2 regions of the Paraburkholderia sp. J67 genome follow, and region 2 is predicted to be linked to the other one. Evidence: predicted binding sites of a transcription regulator. Region 2 holds the regulator's gene; the other holds the start of a gene.
What was found. The regulator FliA, encoded in region 2, starts transcription of late flagellar genes. The targets are predictions, from matches to a motif close to CTAAAGTTTNNNNNNNNNNNGCCGNTA.
Positions count from the first base shown of each region.

Region 1: the regulator FliA is predicted to act here: its motif matches at 5,233-5,259, upstream of U5782_RS23215 (DUF4088 family protein).

Region 1 is NZ_CAJMZK010000013.1:130,111-137,870, reverse strand. Features, by position in the region: gene U5782_RS23235 (MATE family efflux transporter) at 1-797, opposite strand, end outside; gene U5782_RS23230 (RNA-binding S4 domain-containing protein) at 989-1,210, opposite strand; gene U5782_RS23225 (hypothetical protein) at 1,514-1,963, shown strand; gene U5782_RS23220 (ATP-dependent helicase) at 2,127-4,328, shown strand; gene U5782_RS23215 (DUF4088 family protein) at 4,407-5,156, opposite strand; gene U5782_RS23210 (AzlD domain-containing protein) at 5,313-5,636, opposite strand; gene U5782_RS23205 (AzlC family ABC transporter permease) at 5,657-6,424, opposite strand; gene U5782_RS23200 (AraC family transcriptional regulator) at 6,558-7,442, opposite strand; gene U5782_RS23195 (CreA family protein) at 7,472-7,760, opposite strand, start outside.
Region 2 is NZ_CAJMZK010000035.1:44,220-51,979, reverse strand. Features, by position in the region: gene flhF (flagellar biosynthesis protein FlhF) at 294-2,363, shown strand; partial or broken gene U5782_RS36690 (MinD/ParA family protein) at 2,356-3,138, shown strand; gene U5782_RS36685 (RNA polymerase sigma factor FliA) at 3,574-4,305, shown strand; gene U5782_RS36680 (flagellar protein FlgN) at 4,501-4,947, opposite strand; gene flgM (flagellar biosynthesis anti-sigma factor FlgM) at 4,970-5,338, opposite strand; gene flgA (flagellar basal body P-ring formation chaperone FlgA) at 5,532-6,839, opposite strand; gene U5782_RS36665 (flagellar basal body protein) at 7,068-7,583, shown strand; gene flgC (flagellar basal body rod protein FlgC) at 7,670-7,760, shown strand, end outside.

The DNA.
Region 1 (7,760 bases), on a different contig from region 2:
ACCGCGTAGGTGATCGCCACAGGCCAGCCGACCGCGAACAGTTCGCCCATCATCGGCGCGGTGGGGCGGCGTGCGACCACGAAGTGCTGGTGCGAGGGCCGCAGATGCAGCAGGGCCATCAGCAAGAGCGTGGTTAGCCAGATGGTCACGGTGGTCGCCGCTGCCGAGCCGAGAAAGCCCAGGCGCGGCAGACCCCAGACGCCGTGGATCAGTCCGTAGTTGAGAAAGCCGTTGAAGAACACGCTGCCAATCGACACCCAGAGCAGCCGCCTGGCCGCGCCGATGGCGGGCAGGAACGCGCGCATCAGCCCGACGCCAATCAGGCTCGCGGGTGCGCCCCAACGCAGCACGGCCGCGTATTCGCCGACCTGATGGGCGAGCACGGACGGCTCGCCGAGCGCAACGAGCACGGGCGTGGCGAACGACAGCAGGAGGAACGCGGGCACGGCCAGCAGCAGCGAGAGCGCGAAACCGGTCCAGTAGATGTGCGGCACGCGGTGCAGATCGTCGGCGCCGCGCGCCTGCGCGACGCTCACGCTCACCGAGGTCAGCACGCCTTGCAACACCGTCACCACGACGAAGAACAGATTGGCGCCCAGGCCGCCCGCTGCGAGCGCACCCGCGCCCAGCGAGCCGAGCAGGACGGTGTCGGTCACGCTCATCGCCATCTGCGAAAGCTGGGCGATGGCGAGCGGCGCGGCGAGGCGCGCGGTGTCGGCGGCGTGGCGGCGCAGCGAGGGCGGGGCGATGGCGCGGCGCGCATCGTGGGCGCGCGTGGGGGCGGTGGATCGGGTCATGAAAGCAGACGCGGCGCGAATAATCGCGCCGCGTGTCCTGTGTGTGCGTTCGTGTCGGGGCTGAAAGCTTATGGCGAGATTACCCTGCTTTCGGACAAAAAGCACTTATCTGGTGCATTTGCTTTCGGAAGCGTTTCGGTAGAGCTTCGTCCGCGCTTCGCCGCCACCGGGGCCGAACGTGCCGGCGCGGGCTAATCCGCCTCCTGGATCGCGATGCGCGTATCCCCCAGCAGTACCGATTGACCCGCGCGGATCTTGCAGGTCTTGCGCAGCTCGACTTCGCCGTCCACCTTGACGGCGCCCGAGGCGACGATCTGCTTGGCCGAGCCGCCGCTATCGGCGAGACCCGTGATCTTCAGAAGGTTGTGGAGTTCGACGTAGTCGCCGGTCAGGGTGAAAGCGAGATTGGGCATGGCGTATCGGGAATCAGGAGCGCGCCGCGCGGGCGCGCGAAGGGTGAGCATCATAAGCGATCCCACGCTGGCGAGCGGTGGATACATCTCGGGGCCAGATGTTATGAAATCGTCAGAAAGTGAAACGGTGAGTAACGCTGCGGGACTTGGCAGGCTTCCTCAGACAAAAATGGATTCACCCCAGCCGGGAACGCTGCCTCACACCAGCATCACGTGAGGCAGCGGCTTTATCGAGCAAGACCGCGCCGCATGGGCACGCCCATTGCGGACCGGTCACTGGAACTACTGCAAAGAGGATATGCCATGACCCAGATTCGCAAGCTGCTTACCGCTACTGCTATCGCCACTGCTGCCGTCTTTGCGCAGAGCGCCTTCGCCCAGACCGCGGCGCAAGCAGGTGTCGAAGCACCGTCTGCCGCACCCAGCCAGGCACCGGCTGCCAACGGCATCGCGCAACCCGCGCCCGCCCCGCAGAACCTGACCGCGCCGCAATCGAATGATCCGCTGGTGCAAAAGCGTAGTGCCAACGCGCAGGCCAACGCGGAATACCGCAGCGCCAAGAAGTCGGCCAATGCCGAGTACAGCGACGCGAAGAAGCAAGCCAAGTCGCAGTACAAGTCGCAGGTCAAGGACGCGAAGATCAACCACAAGGCCGATCGTCAGGCCAATGATTCGGAAATGAAGGATCAGATGAACGGCCAGTCGGCCCAGCAGGCGGGCGCCCAGCAACAGGGCGGTACGGCCCAGCCGTAAGGCTCGTTTTTTTCGACTGCTTGAAGCGGCGGCGCCCGGAAACGGGCGTCGCCGTTTTTACATGGGTACGATGTTCAGGGGCTGATCGCGACGTTCGCATATAAATATCGCCAGATCACGGCAAGATCGACGCTTGCCGGGGTGAGGTGTATGGATATACAGTATGCGTCGCCGCGTCTCGTATAAGACGCGCTTCCATCTCTTGTCATCTGCTGCCGTGTCCACCGTCTCTCTCGCCGATTCCTCCCGCGCCGAAACGGGGTTGCCCGACGTGGCAGCCTACCTCGCGAAGCTTAACGACGCCCAGCGCGCCGCAGTCGAGCACGGCGGCCCGCAGGCCTTCGCGCCGGGTGCCGTACTGCCCGAGCCGCTGCTCGTGATCGCCGGGGCGGGGTCAGGCAAGACGAATACGCTGGCGCATCGCGTCGCGCATCTGGTCGTCAATGGCGCCGATCCACATCGCATCTTGCTGCTAACGTTCTCGCGCCGTGCGGCGCAGGAGATGACCCGGCGCGTCTCGCGCATCGCAGCGGGCGTGTCGGGCGCTGCCGCCACGCTCTCGCAAGGGCTCACCTGGGCAGGCACGTTTCACGGCGTTGGCGCGCGGTTGTTGCGCGAATACGCGGAGCAAATCGGCCTTTCGCCAGCGTTCACGATCAACGACCGCGAAGATTCCGCCGATCTCATGAACTTGGTGCGTCATGAGTTAGGATTGTCGGCGAAAGAGAAGCGATTTCCCGCTAAATCGACGTGTCTGGCGATCTACTCGCGCGTCGTCAACACCGGCGACTCGCTCGCGAACGTGCTTGCGCGCTCGTTCTCCTGGTGTCTCGAATGGGAGCCGCAACTGCGTGCCTTGTTCGCGGCGTATACCGAGGCCAAGCAGAAGCAGAACGTCCTCGATTACGACGATCTGTTGCTATATTGGGCGCATATGGCGGCAGAACCGGCTATCGCCGCCGATCTCGCCGCACGCTTCGATCACATTCTGGTGGACGAGTATCAGGACACCAACCGCCTGCAAGCGTCGATCCTGCTCGCGCTCAAGCCCGATGGCCGCGGCCTCACCGTGGTCGGCGACGATGCCCAGTCGATCTACGCGTTTCGTGGCGCAACGGTGCGCAACATCCTCGATTTCCCCGCGCATTTCGATCCGCCCGCGCGACAGGTGACGCTCGAACGCAACTACCGCTCGACCGAACCGATCCTCGCCGCGTCGAACGCGGTGATGGATGCCGCCACCGAGCGCTACACCAAGAACCTCTGGACCGACCGCGCCTCGCAGCAGCGTCCGCGTCTCGTTACCGTCGCCGATGAAGCTACCCAGGCGCGCTACGTGGTCGAGCAGATTCTCGAAGCGCGCGAGGGCGGCATGAGGCTCAAGCAGCAGGCCGTGCTGTTTCGCGCCGCGCACCACAGTGCGACGCTCGAAATCGAACTCGCGCGTCGCAACATCCCGTTCGTGAAGTTCGGCGGGCTGCGTTTTCTGGACGCCGCGCACGTCAAGGACGTGCTGGCGGTGCTGCGCTGGGCGGAGAATCCGCTCGACCGCGTGGCGGGCTTTCGCGTGACGCAACTGATGCCCGGCGTCGGGCCGGCCACGGCCGCGCGGCTGCTCGATCAGGTTGCAGCGTGCACGGGGGCTTACCGCGCCGCCCAGGCGCTCGCCGCCTTCGCGCCGCCGCCGCGCGCGGCCGAGGACTGGCCTGCGTTCACTTCGCTCATCGACACGCTCGGCGCGCGCGCCACGCCCTGGCCTGGCGAATTCGAGCGGGTGCGGCGCTGGTACGAGCCGCATCTGAAGCGCAATCACGAAGACGCTCAGGTGCGTCTGGCCGATCTTCTGCAGATGGAGAGCATCGCGAGCACCTATGCTTCGCGCGAGCGCTTCCTGACCGAACTCACACTCGATCCGCCCGACGCGACCAGCGCTGAATCGGCCGATCCGCTGCTCGACGAGGACTACCTGATTCTCTCGACGATCCACTCGGCCAAAGGCCAGGAGTGGCGCAACGTGTTCGTGCTCAACGGTGTGGATGGCTGCATTCCGTCCGATCTGGGCGCGGGCAGCGACGAGGAACTGGAGGAGGAGCGCCGCCTGCTCTACGTGGCGATGACGCGCGCGAAAGAGGATCTGCACATCGTCGTGCCGCAGCGCTTTTATGTGCACAACCAGGTGGCGTCGGGCGATCGCCACGTGTGGGCGTCGCGTACGCGCTTTATCGGCGCGCAGATGCTGCCGCTGTTCGAATCGTGCGCCTGGCCGCCCCCGCCCGTGATCAGCGCGCCGAGCGCCGCGGGGCTGGCCGCCGCGGCAAAAGCGAAGGTCGAGATCGGCGCGAAGCTGCGCAAGATGTGGGAGTAGGCGGGCGCCGCCCAAGACAAGCAAGACGCGGCGCGGCCGGGGCAGGCCGCGCCTGGGGCTTCGATGATGCGCCGACGCTCAGCGCGTCTGGTTTCGCGGCGGCGGCACGAAGAAGTTGCGCAGCCACGCGGCGAGGCGCGTGAATACGTCGTCGGGTTCCTCGACGAAGATTTCCGGCTTCAGCAGACGCAGATATTCCATGATCTGCTGCGCTTCCTGCTTCTGGAACGTGCCGTGCGTGATGCCCATGCGCAACAGGCCGCGCAGCTCGCCCAGACGCTCGCGCGCGAGACTGCCGGTCGCCTGTTCGCAGCCGATCTTCGCTTCGTAGACGCGCTGTCGCAGCGACTCCGCGAGACGCCAGGAGGGCGTCTGCATCTTTTCCTCCAGCGCCTGGATGTCCTGCACGCCCGACTTGATCTGCGCGGCGAGCGGGTCGATCAGCGTTTCTTCGCCCTGCGCCTCGTGCACGATCGCGGCAGCCCATTCGCGGCATTGCTTCGCCAGCTCCTCGGGCGTCCATTCGGAGCGCGCAGCAAAGCCGAAGCCGAACTCGCCGGCATGGCGCATCAGCATCGAAACGACTTCCGGAAACTCCTTGTCGAGCGTGCGCTTGGCCCACGCGTACTGGCCGCCCTGCAAGAGACGTTGCACGGCCTGCTCGGTGAGCGGCGTCATGTTGTCCAGCAGTTTCGCGCGCAGGAAGTCCTCAAACGACGGCGTCAGAAACTGCGGGTCGAGCTTGAGCGAGACGCGCAAAAACGCGTCGAAATCCTTGCGCAGCGACGCAAGCGTTTCTTCCTTGAGATTGAGGGTGATGTGCCCCATTGTGGTTGCCCCGGTGTATTCCTGGCGGTGCCTGGCTTCGCTTGGCCCGATGGCGCCAAAGCAGGCCTCGACGGTTTAACGGCGCATGGGGGCGAAACTTGAGCCTGGCGGGCCGAGGACCCGCTCGAAAGTGCCCGCAGGCGGGGCGCCCGGCGCTCAGCGCAGCACCACGCCCTGCCAGAAAAAGAACGCACCCAACCCGACGGCGATGGTGAGGAGCGGCCGCTTCGTGAGTGCGCTCACGCCAATGGCCGCGAGCGCGCCGACGAGCTGCGGATTGCGCCACGTCAGCTCGGCATTCTGGCCATGTGGCGAGACGGCCATCGGCACGATGATCGCCGTGAGCACCGTGACCGGCACGAAGCCGAGCGCCGTGCGCACGAGCGGCGGGAACACGAGACGCTCGCCCAGCACGAAGACGGCGGTGCGTACGACCCAGGTGATGAGGGCCATGCCGAGAATCAGGACGACGTAGTTCATGGCGTTGCTTGTCGCGTTGTTCATTGGCGGCCTGCGGCGATGGCGTGTTGATCGAGTTGATTCTGGCGAGGCTGGCGAGGCCTGTCCGGGGGCGTGGCGCTTGCGTTGGCCTCGCTGCGTTCAGCGGGGGCATCGTCTGCATCGAGTGGCTTGCGCGGCCGTGACAGTGCGACACCGACGGCCACACCCACGAGCACCGCGCCAAGCAGCCCGAGCTTGTACGGCCAGCCCTGCCAGAAGAAGGCAAGCGCGCCCGCCGTGAGGGCGGCGGCCAGATAGCGCACGGCAACGAGCTGCGGAACGACGATGGCGATGAAGGTGGCGACCATCGCGAAGTCGAGACCGAGCGACTGGAGCCCCGGAAACGCCGCGCCGAACAGCAGGCCGAGCGCCGTCCAGAGCTGCCAGTTCAGGTACATCGAGAGGCCCGAGCCGAGGAAGTGCCACGGCGACACGTCGCCGGGCGCGTGACGGCGGAAGTAAGCCCAGGCGACGGCGAACACCTCGTCGGTGAGCAGGCCGCCGAGCGCGAGGCGCCAGCGCAGCGGCAGATGCGAGACATAGGGCGCGAGCGTCGCGCTATAGAGCACGTGACGCAGATTGACGATGAGTGTGGTCGCCCAGATCACGGCGAAGCTCGCGTGCGAGGCGATCAGCCCGAGCGCGATGAACTGCGCAGAACCTGCGAACACGGCGAGCGACATCAACTGGCCGTGCCAGAGCGCAAGCGGCCCGGTGGCGACGAGCGTGCCGAAAATCATGCCGAAGGGCGCGGCGCCGACCATCATCGGCAGGGTGTCGCGCGCGCCCGCGACGAATTCCTTGAAACGGTGGGGATGCGTGGTCAAGCTGGTCTCCTCATACGGAAATCCAGCATAGCGAGCGGCCGCGCGCGTGGCTTGTACGATCTTGCGGTGAGGTTCAGGCCGTCTGCCAGCGTCCCGGCGGTACGCCGAACATGCGGCGAAAGTGCCGTGTGAAGTGGCTCTGGTCGGTAAAGCCCTGAGCGGCGGCCACATCGGCCACTGCGGCACCCGCGCGCAAGGGTGCGAGCGCGCGTTGCAGGCGCAACTGCGTGCGCCACGCATGCGGCGGCAGGCCGGTGGACTGGGTAAAGAGGCGCGTCGCGTGGAACGGCGAAAGGCCGACGGCCTGCGCGAGATCGGCCACACGCAGTGGCGTGGCGAGATCGGCGGCGAGCAGGGCTTTCATGGACTCGACGCGCGGCTCATTCGGCGCGGTGGCGAGTGGTGCCGCACGGGTGCGGGCATGACGGGTGAGAAGCGTCGACAGGGCGTCGATCAGGGCGTCTTCGGCCGTGAGCAAGTCGCTAGACGCGGGTGTCGGGTGGGTTTGCGCGCCGCTCGCTTGCCTGCGCGAGCGGTCGGTGGCCGTTTCCATCAGCTGATGTGCGCGGGAGAGGCGGCGCGCCAGATCGAGATCGCGGATCACCTCGGCGTCGAACCACGGCAGCGGCTGCGGGCAGCCCGCGATTTCGCCCGCGAGCGCCTGCAAATAGTCCACCGGCACGTACATCACGCGATAGCGCCAGCCTTCGTCGACGGCACGCGCGCCGGTATGAAGTTCGCCCGGGTTGATCACGGGCACGCTGCCCGCTTCCGCGACGTGGTGCGACCCGCTGTAGCGATAGCATTCGGCGCCTTCCTCGATCACGGGGACCGTGTAGGCGTCGTGCCAGTGAGGCGTGAACTCGTGATCGTGATACTCGGCCGTGAGCAACTCCGCGCCGGGCAGGAGCGGCGAGCGCCAGTAACGGGCGGAATCGCGAAAACGGGAGAGGGTCATGGCACGGGTCCGGCGGCGACCCTTGCAGTTTAGCGCACCGGGATGGTCGTGCCGGCCGGCATCGGAACGGCGGTGACGCTGTTCTTGGCGCTGCCGCTCACGACGCGGTCGCTGTAGGTCAGGTAGACGAGCGCGTTGCGCTTCGTATCGACCACACGGACCACGTGCAACGTCTTGAAGAGGAACGACATGCGCTCGTTGAAGACATCGGCTTGCTGTTTGAGCGGCGCGGCGAAGCTGATCGGCCCGACCTGGCGGCAGGCGATGGAGGCTTCGGTCGGATCTTCGGCAATGCCGAGCGTGCCTTTCACGCCACCG
Region 2 (7,760 bases):
AAAATCGCGGCTTTCGGGGCTGGTCTTGACCTGCCGCAAAACACGACGCGCCTTCAAACATGGTGACAACGCGTTTGTTGCCGCGACTTCACGGTCTCGAATACCAGTGTTCGTCCATCCCCCGAATTACCCACATTTCCCCGTCCTGATCCACCGATCGTGACCTGCTCACCTTCGAAATAATTCCAACATCGGAAAAGGGTTTGCGCGGTGTGGGTTCCCGCACGGATCCCGACGCAATTCATCGGCATACGACTGGCGGCACGAGCCGCTTACCTCATCAGGGGCTTAGCTTGAACATTCGCAAATTCATCGGTGGCACTAGCCGCGACGCGCTGCGCCTCGTGCGCGAAGCGCTGGGTGCGGACGCCGTCGTGCTGTCGAACCGCACACTCGACGACGGTAATGTCGAGATCGTCGCGCTTGCGGACAGCGACCTTGCGGCGATCGCGCCGGCGGATGCGGCGCCCCAGGGTGGCGGCCAGCCGCAAGCGCTCATCCCCAAAGCGCAGCGCCTGGCGAACCCGGCGCTCGCTGCCGCGAGCCAGTCGACGAATACGAGCGCCGCGGCTGCCCCGAGTTTCGGTAACCCGTACGCGAGCGGCGGCATGCCCGACGTGTTCTCGTCGGTGTTCGGCGCGAGCCCGGAAGTGGGCGTGGAGCCGGGCGCCGCAGGTGCCGACGCGCAGGGCGACAGCGATGATGCCGATCACGCCGACGACGACATCACCGTCTCGCTCGCGCAACCGGCGCAATCGAAGTCATCGAAGTCCGCCGCCGATGCACTGAACGCCTCCTCGGCGCAGCCGTTCGCCGCCTCGCGCGCCGCTGCGGGCCAGGGCGCACAGCAATCGACGATGCCGCCGACCGCGCAGAGCATGGCCGCGCAGGCAGGCAATGCCGCGTCGTCGTTCGGCAACCCCTTCAGCACACCGTTTGGCGCTAACGCCGCAGGCCGCCAGGCGGCCAATCCGAACGCCGCGCGCGAAGCCGCCGCGCTGCTCGAACAGGCCGCCGCCGCGCAGCCGCTCAGCGCAGGCGCGCAGCGCACGATGGCCGAATCGAATCCCTGGCTGATCGACCACGCGCGCCGTATCGCGAACCAGCAGGACAACACCCGCCCGTCGGGCATGACGCCCTCCGCTGCGATGGCCAAGGGTCTCGGCGTGACCGCTGACCCGGTGCTTCCCGCCGATGTGGAGGCGAGCCAGCCGCAATGGGCGCTCGAAGCCGCTCACGCGGCCGCCCGCCGCGCCGCCCGCAGCATCGGTCAGAGCGCCGACGCAGCCGGCCCCGCACCCGGTGTCGACGCAGCAACGGGCGCAGCGGCACAGAGCACGGCTCAGACGGTGAGCGAAGCGATTCGCTCGCGCATCGAGCAGGTCGTCAACGAGACCGTGATGAACGAGCTCGCCTCCATGCGCGGCATGATGGAAGAGCAGTTCGCGGGCCTTCTGTGGGGCGAGCGCCAGCGCCGCAACCCGATCCAGGGCGCGCTGACCAAGCAGCTCTTCGCGGCCGGTTTCTCGGCGCAGCTCGTCAAGATGATGATCGACCGCCTGCCCAACGTGGAAACCGAAGAAGCCGGCATGGAATGGCTGCAGTCGGTGCTCGAATCGAACCTGCCGGTGCTGGAGGACGAAGAAGCGCTGATGGAGCGCGGCGGCGTGTTCGCCCTGATGGGTCCGACCGGCGTGGGCAAGACCACGACCACGGCGAAGCTCGCCGCACGCTGCGTGATGCGCTTCGGCGCGAGCAAGGTCGCGCTGCTGACGACGGACAGCTACCGTATCGGCGGCCACGAGCAACTGCGTATCTTCGGCAAGATCCTGGGCGTTTCCGTGCACGCGGTGCGTGACGGCGCGGATCTGCAACTCGCGCTCACCGAACTCAAGAACAAGCACATCGTGCTGATCGACACGATCGGCATGAGCCAGCGCGACCGCGCCGTGGCCGACCAGATCGCCATGCTGTGCGGCACGGGCCGCCCGGTGCAGCGCCTCTTGCTGCTTTCGGCGACCAACCACGGCGACACGCTCAACGAAGTCGTGCAGGCCTACCAGAGCGGCCCGGACGAATCGCCGCTCACCGGCTGCATCCTCACCAAGCTCGACGAGGCGACCAACCTCGGCAGCACGCTCGACACGGTCCTGCGCTACAAGCTGCCGGTGCACTACGTCTCGACCGGCCAGAAGGTGCCCGAGAACCTGTACGTGGCCACGCGCCGCTTCCTGATTCGCAGCGCCTTCTGTGTGCCGCGCGACCGCTCGCCGTTCGTGCCGCACGAGGACGATATTCCCGCTTTGCTGTCCGCGTTGTCGAATCGTTCGAACACGCAAGCTCCCGAGGTCCGGTTTGGATAAGTTCGTGATCGATCAGGCAGAAGGCCTGCGGCGCCTGCTGGCGCGCGAGGGTTCGCGGGTGATCGCGGTGACGGGCGGCCCCGGCGCGCCGGGCCGCACCACGACCGTGATCAACCTCGCCGCCGCGTTGACTGCCCACGGCAAAGACGTGCTCGTCATCGACGAATGCCTCGGGCCGCGCTCGGTGAGCGGGCTGCTTGGCGGCGTGCGCGGCGCAGGCAACTTCGCAGCGGTGATGCGCGGCGAAATGGAACTCGACGAAGCGGTGGGGCGTCACGCCCTCGGCTTCGGCGTGCTGGCGGCCTCGCGCGAACACCGCTCGCAGTACACCAGCGCGCAGTTGAACAAGGTGCTGACGGGGCCCGCCGATTTCGTGCTGATCGACGCGCAGCTCGACGCCGAAGGTGCGCTCTCGCCGCTCGCGATGCACGCGCATGACGTGCTGATCGTGATGCGCGTCTCCGCACAGGCGATCACCGATGCCTACGCCTGCATGAAGCGGCTGCATTTCGCGCATGCGATCGGTCAGTTCCGCGTGCTCGCGAACCACATCGAGCACGCGACCGACGCCCAGGCCGCGTTCGAGAACCTGGCCGGGGTGGCGAGCCGCTACCTCACGGTGTCGCTCGAAAGCGCGGGCTGTGTGGCGGCGGAACCGCATATGCAGCGCGCCGTGCAACTGTCGCGCTGCATCGTCGATGCGTTTCCGTCGACGGCCGCCGCGCGCGACTTCCGCCATGTGGCGGCCGAGCTGCCGCACTGGCCGATGCGCCCGGCGCTGTCGGCCCGCGCGACGAGCGCGGCGCGCTCGACGAGCTTCGCCGAAGCCGTCATGGCGGATAGCTGCGCGGCGACGGGCGGGGCGAGCGTTGGCAACGCTGGGGCGGCGCAGTCTGCATCGTCGGCCGCGGGGCCTGCAGTGGCGACGGCGCCCGCCGGTGTGGCGGCCGCGGCTGTCTCGGCGCTCGCGAGCGCCCAGGCGGGCGGCGCAACCCCCGCGGAATCGTTCGTTTCGACCGTCACGGGCGTTCCATCCGCGCCTGCGTCGGCCCATGCAGGATGGCGGGCGGACCCGCCCGTGCCGCGCCCGACGCCTCAGCACGCCTGACAAGGGTGGGCAGGGCGCAGCAAGGGAAACAGTAGTCGCTATTTATTTGCATGGGATCGCGGTGAGCGCGCAAGCGTGAACGGCGATCGACAGGAGAGCACGATGTATAACGCTCAAGGAAAGATTTCGCAGGCCGATGTGCTCGCGAAATATGCGCCGCTCGTACGGCGCCTGGGTCTGCAACTCGTGGCGAAGATGCCCGCGAGCGTGGATCTGGACGACTTGATCCAGGCCGGCATGATTGGCCTGCTCGACGCCGCGAACCGGTACAAGGAAGACCAGGGCGCGCAGTTCGAAACGTACGCGAGCCAGCGCATTCGCGGCGCGATGCTCGACGAGCTGCGCAGCAACGACTGGCTGCCGCGCAGCCTGCGCCGCACCTCGCGCGAGGTGGAGAGCGCCGTGCACAAGGTCGAGCAGCGGCTTGGCCGCGCGGCGAGCGAAACCGAGATCGCGAGCCATCTGGACATGCCGCTCGACGAGTACCAGTCGATGCTGCAAGACCTGCATGGCAGCCAGCTGATCTACTACGAAGACTTCGACCGTTCCGCCGACGACGAACCGTTCCTCGACCGCTACTGCGTCGATCACTCGGACCCGCTTTCGGCGCTGCTCGACGACAGCCTGCGCGGCGCGCTCGTCGAAGCGATCGAGCGCTTGCCCGAGCGCGAAAAACTGCTCATGTCGCTCTACTACGAGCGCGGCATGAATCTGCGCGAAATCGGCGCGGTGATGGAAGTGAGCGAGTCGCGCGTGTGCCAGTTGCACAGCCAGGCGGTGGCGCGTTTGCGCACGCGTCTGCGCGAGATGGCGTGGGCGGGCACGGAGAACTGACAATCAAGGCGCCGCCATGTCGGCGCCAGCAGGGAGGGGGAAGCCGGGGTGCGTGAGCGCTTCGGCTTTTTTTGTTGGCGGGTGCGCGGTGCACACAACCGCCCCCCAAAAAACAAAAAGCCGAAGCACACGCTCCGGCTTTTCCGTCTTTCGCGCGGCTCTACAGAACCGCACGCCCAACCCATCAAATCGTCTTCACAGCCCAAACGCCGGCAGGCGTCCGTCGGGGCCGTACAGCATCGTCGCGGCGCTATTGGTTTCGCCGCGCAGGATCGCCAGCGCCCGGCGGTTATGTTCCATGCGCGTGCGGATCATCATGCCGATGGTGAGATTCTGGCGTCGCGCCCGCTCGGTCGACCCCTTGAGGAGCGCCCATTGGCCCGTCAGCCGCGCATCGCCGTCGCAGGCCAACTCGATACCCTTGCGTCCGCCCGGCAGACCGAGCCCGGCCAGTTGCGCGTCGCGTGCCTTTTCGAGGCCGGCGAGGCGCTGCGTGAGCGTCGTTTTCTGCTCGACGATCTGCGGCAGGGCTTCGATGCCGTCAGCCGACGTCAGCGCCTTCTCCTCGAAGGCGAGCAGCGAGGCGAAGGCCTCGACCGCAGCGTGTTCGTCGATCAATGTGGCGAGCAGGGCGTCTTTCATCGGGTACCACCGTTAAAGCGGGTTATGCGGATCCGTCCGCTGTCTGGCCGCCCGTCGCCGGCTTGACCAGGCCGCGCGCCGTTTCCAGAATGCCATCGGCGATCTTGCCGGTGTCGATCTGAAGCGTGCCGTTTTTGATGGCGTCCTTGATCGACTGAACGTGGTTCATGTCGACGTCGGCAGAGCCACTCGCCGCGAGCGAGCGCAGCGAGGAAGAAAGCGAGGAAAGGCTCACGTTGGCGTCCGAGCTTGCGCCCGGGGCGGTCGCGGTCGTCGCGCCAGACGCCGTGCCAGCGTCAGTCGCGGTGCTTGCGGTGTCGCCTTGCTGCGCGCGCGCCACGCCATCCTGCAGCGAAAGCGCGTCATTGCGGGTGGAGGTGTCGATTTTCACGATTGGTCTTCCTGATCCGTATGGCCTTGATAACGGCATGGGGCGGCGCGAACTTTAGCCGAAAATCCCGCCGTTACACGATGTTACGTGTGCTGCCGCACATAGCCATCCTGAGCGTTTTCGGGCTCGACCCAAGGGGTTCGGGCAGCGAATCGGCCTACGGAGCGAAGCATAAACCAGGCATGAAACGACCCTAAATCTGCACCTGCACGGTCGCGGCATCTTTCACGACGCCGCTGATGATCTGTCCGTTCGCGGTGCGCACCCGCACCAGCTGACCGGGCGCGGCGTTGTTGAGCACGCTGCCTTCCGCGGAAATCGTGAAATTCGTGCCGACGGCGATCACCTTCACCGTCTGGCCGATCACCACCGACGCGGCGCTGCGCAGCATGTCGGAGCGCAGCGGCAGGCCCGACGTGATGCGCATGAGCGCGATGGCGCCGTTGGCCTGGGTCGGATCGGTGATGATGGTCTGCGGCAGGGCGGCGAGATCGCCGTCGCGCGGGACGTAGTCGGCGGCGGACAGGGCTTCGCCGGGATTGATCTGGCGCGCCGCCACGTAGTAGGTGATGCCGACGCTCACGCGGCCGATCACATAAAGCGTCCACGGTTTCGCGCCCACGCAGCGCACGCCCACGGTGGTGCGGCCGTAGCTGCGCGCGCCGGGCGGCATGAACGGTTCGAGCGCATCGCAGGCCGCGAGGCCGCGCGGAAACACCTTCGCGACGCTGACCTCGACCTTGCCCGGCAGACCGGCCGATTGCTGCTGCAAAAAGGCGAGGGCGGTGGCGCGGATGCGTTCGCCGTCTTCCTGGCCGGGCGGCACCGGGATCTGTGCGGCTTGCACCGCCTGCGCGGCCTGCCCGTAGGCGGCGGCGCTTTGCACGACAACGGGCGCCACCGCGCGCGAGGGCGCGGCAACGCTCACGCGCTGGAACCCGCCCGCGTTCCGGTTGACGTTGCCACCGATGTTGCCACCGACATTGCCGCCACGATTCACGGCTACGTTCTCGCCTGGCGCGGCAATCGTCACGATCTGAGGCGCGTCGTTGGCGGCCGCGTTCTGGGCGGCTGCCGTGCCGCGCTCGCCTGGGCCCGGAATCGAGATCATCCCGGCCTGGGCTGGCGGATTATTTTCGGTGTTGGCCGCGCTCGCACGAGGCGCGAGCAGGGCGGCCTTCGCGGCGTAAGCATTCGCGTTGGCAGCTGCCGTGTTCTTTGACGGTTGCGCGAGCATGGCGCTCATCTTCGCGGCATCTTCGCCGGCGCGGTCGCCGGGGCCGGCGATATAAATCTGCTGGCTCGCCGCATCGCTCTGGGCGCTGGCCGTGGCGCTCACGCCCAGGCCAGCAGCGGCCACCAGGGCGCCCAGCAGCGCGCCAACGGCGCCGCGTAGCACCGGCATAGCGACCAAAGAGCTGACCCAGGAGCCGACCGAACGGCCGAGCGCGAGCCTGGGCGCTGCCGCGCGGCGCGCGCGGAGGTAGGCAGTCTGCGGCATGGTCGTTCTCCCTCTATTGCATTGACACGCTTCGCATTCTAGGGGGCGCACCCCGCGCCCTAGCGTTGAATAGAGGGGCGAGTTACCGGCTATTCGTCCGATTGGTTCTTGCCTCCCCCGCCTAACATTCCTCTCCATGCGAAAAGGCCTGCGCGCTCGGTCCGTGAAAACGGATGCGCGATGAATGCGCCGACGCAGCCTTTCATTTCGTGTAACGGAGAACGCCCGATGCTGGACAAACTCGACGCCGAATTCGCCTTTGGCCGCGAAGCGCTCGATGTGCGCGCGACGCGCCAGGCGCTGCTGTCCTCGAACATCGCGAACGCCGACACGCCAGGCTACCAGGCGCGCGACGTCGACTTCTCGTCGTCGCTGGCGGGCGCGCTCAGGCAGGCTGGCGCGACGACGCCCAGCGGCCTCGCGCCCACGAGCACCGGCAACTTCCAGCCGCTCGCGCTCGCGCAGCCCGCGGGCGTGACGAGCGGCATGTCGATGGCCACCACGGAAGCGGGGCACCTCGCGGGCAACGCGAAGCTGATCCCGACCGGCGGCCCGGCCGACACCTATTCGAGCCCGGTGATGTACCGCATCCCGACGCAGCCCGCACTCGACGGCAACACGGTCGATCTCGACACCGAGCGCGTGCAGTTCGCCGATAACGCGCTGCACTTCGAGTCGGGCATGACCGTGGTGTCGAGCCAGATCAAGACGATGCTCTCGGCGATCCAGTCGGGTTCGAGCTAAGCATCGGCACCGCGCACAAGACAGCAAACGACGCAGCAAACGTTTAGGCCAGCAGCAAGACGCACCGACCCGAGGTCAACGAAACCATGCCATCCCTCATGAATATTTTCAGCGTTGCAGGCTCCGCCATGTCGGCGGAATCGCAACGTCTGAACGTGACGGCGTCCAATCTCGCGA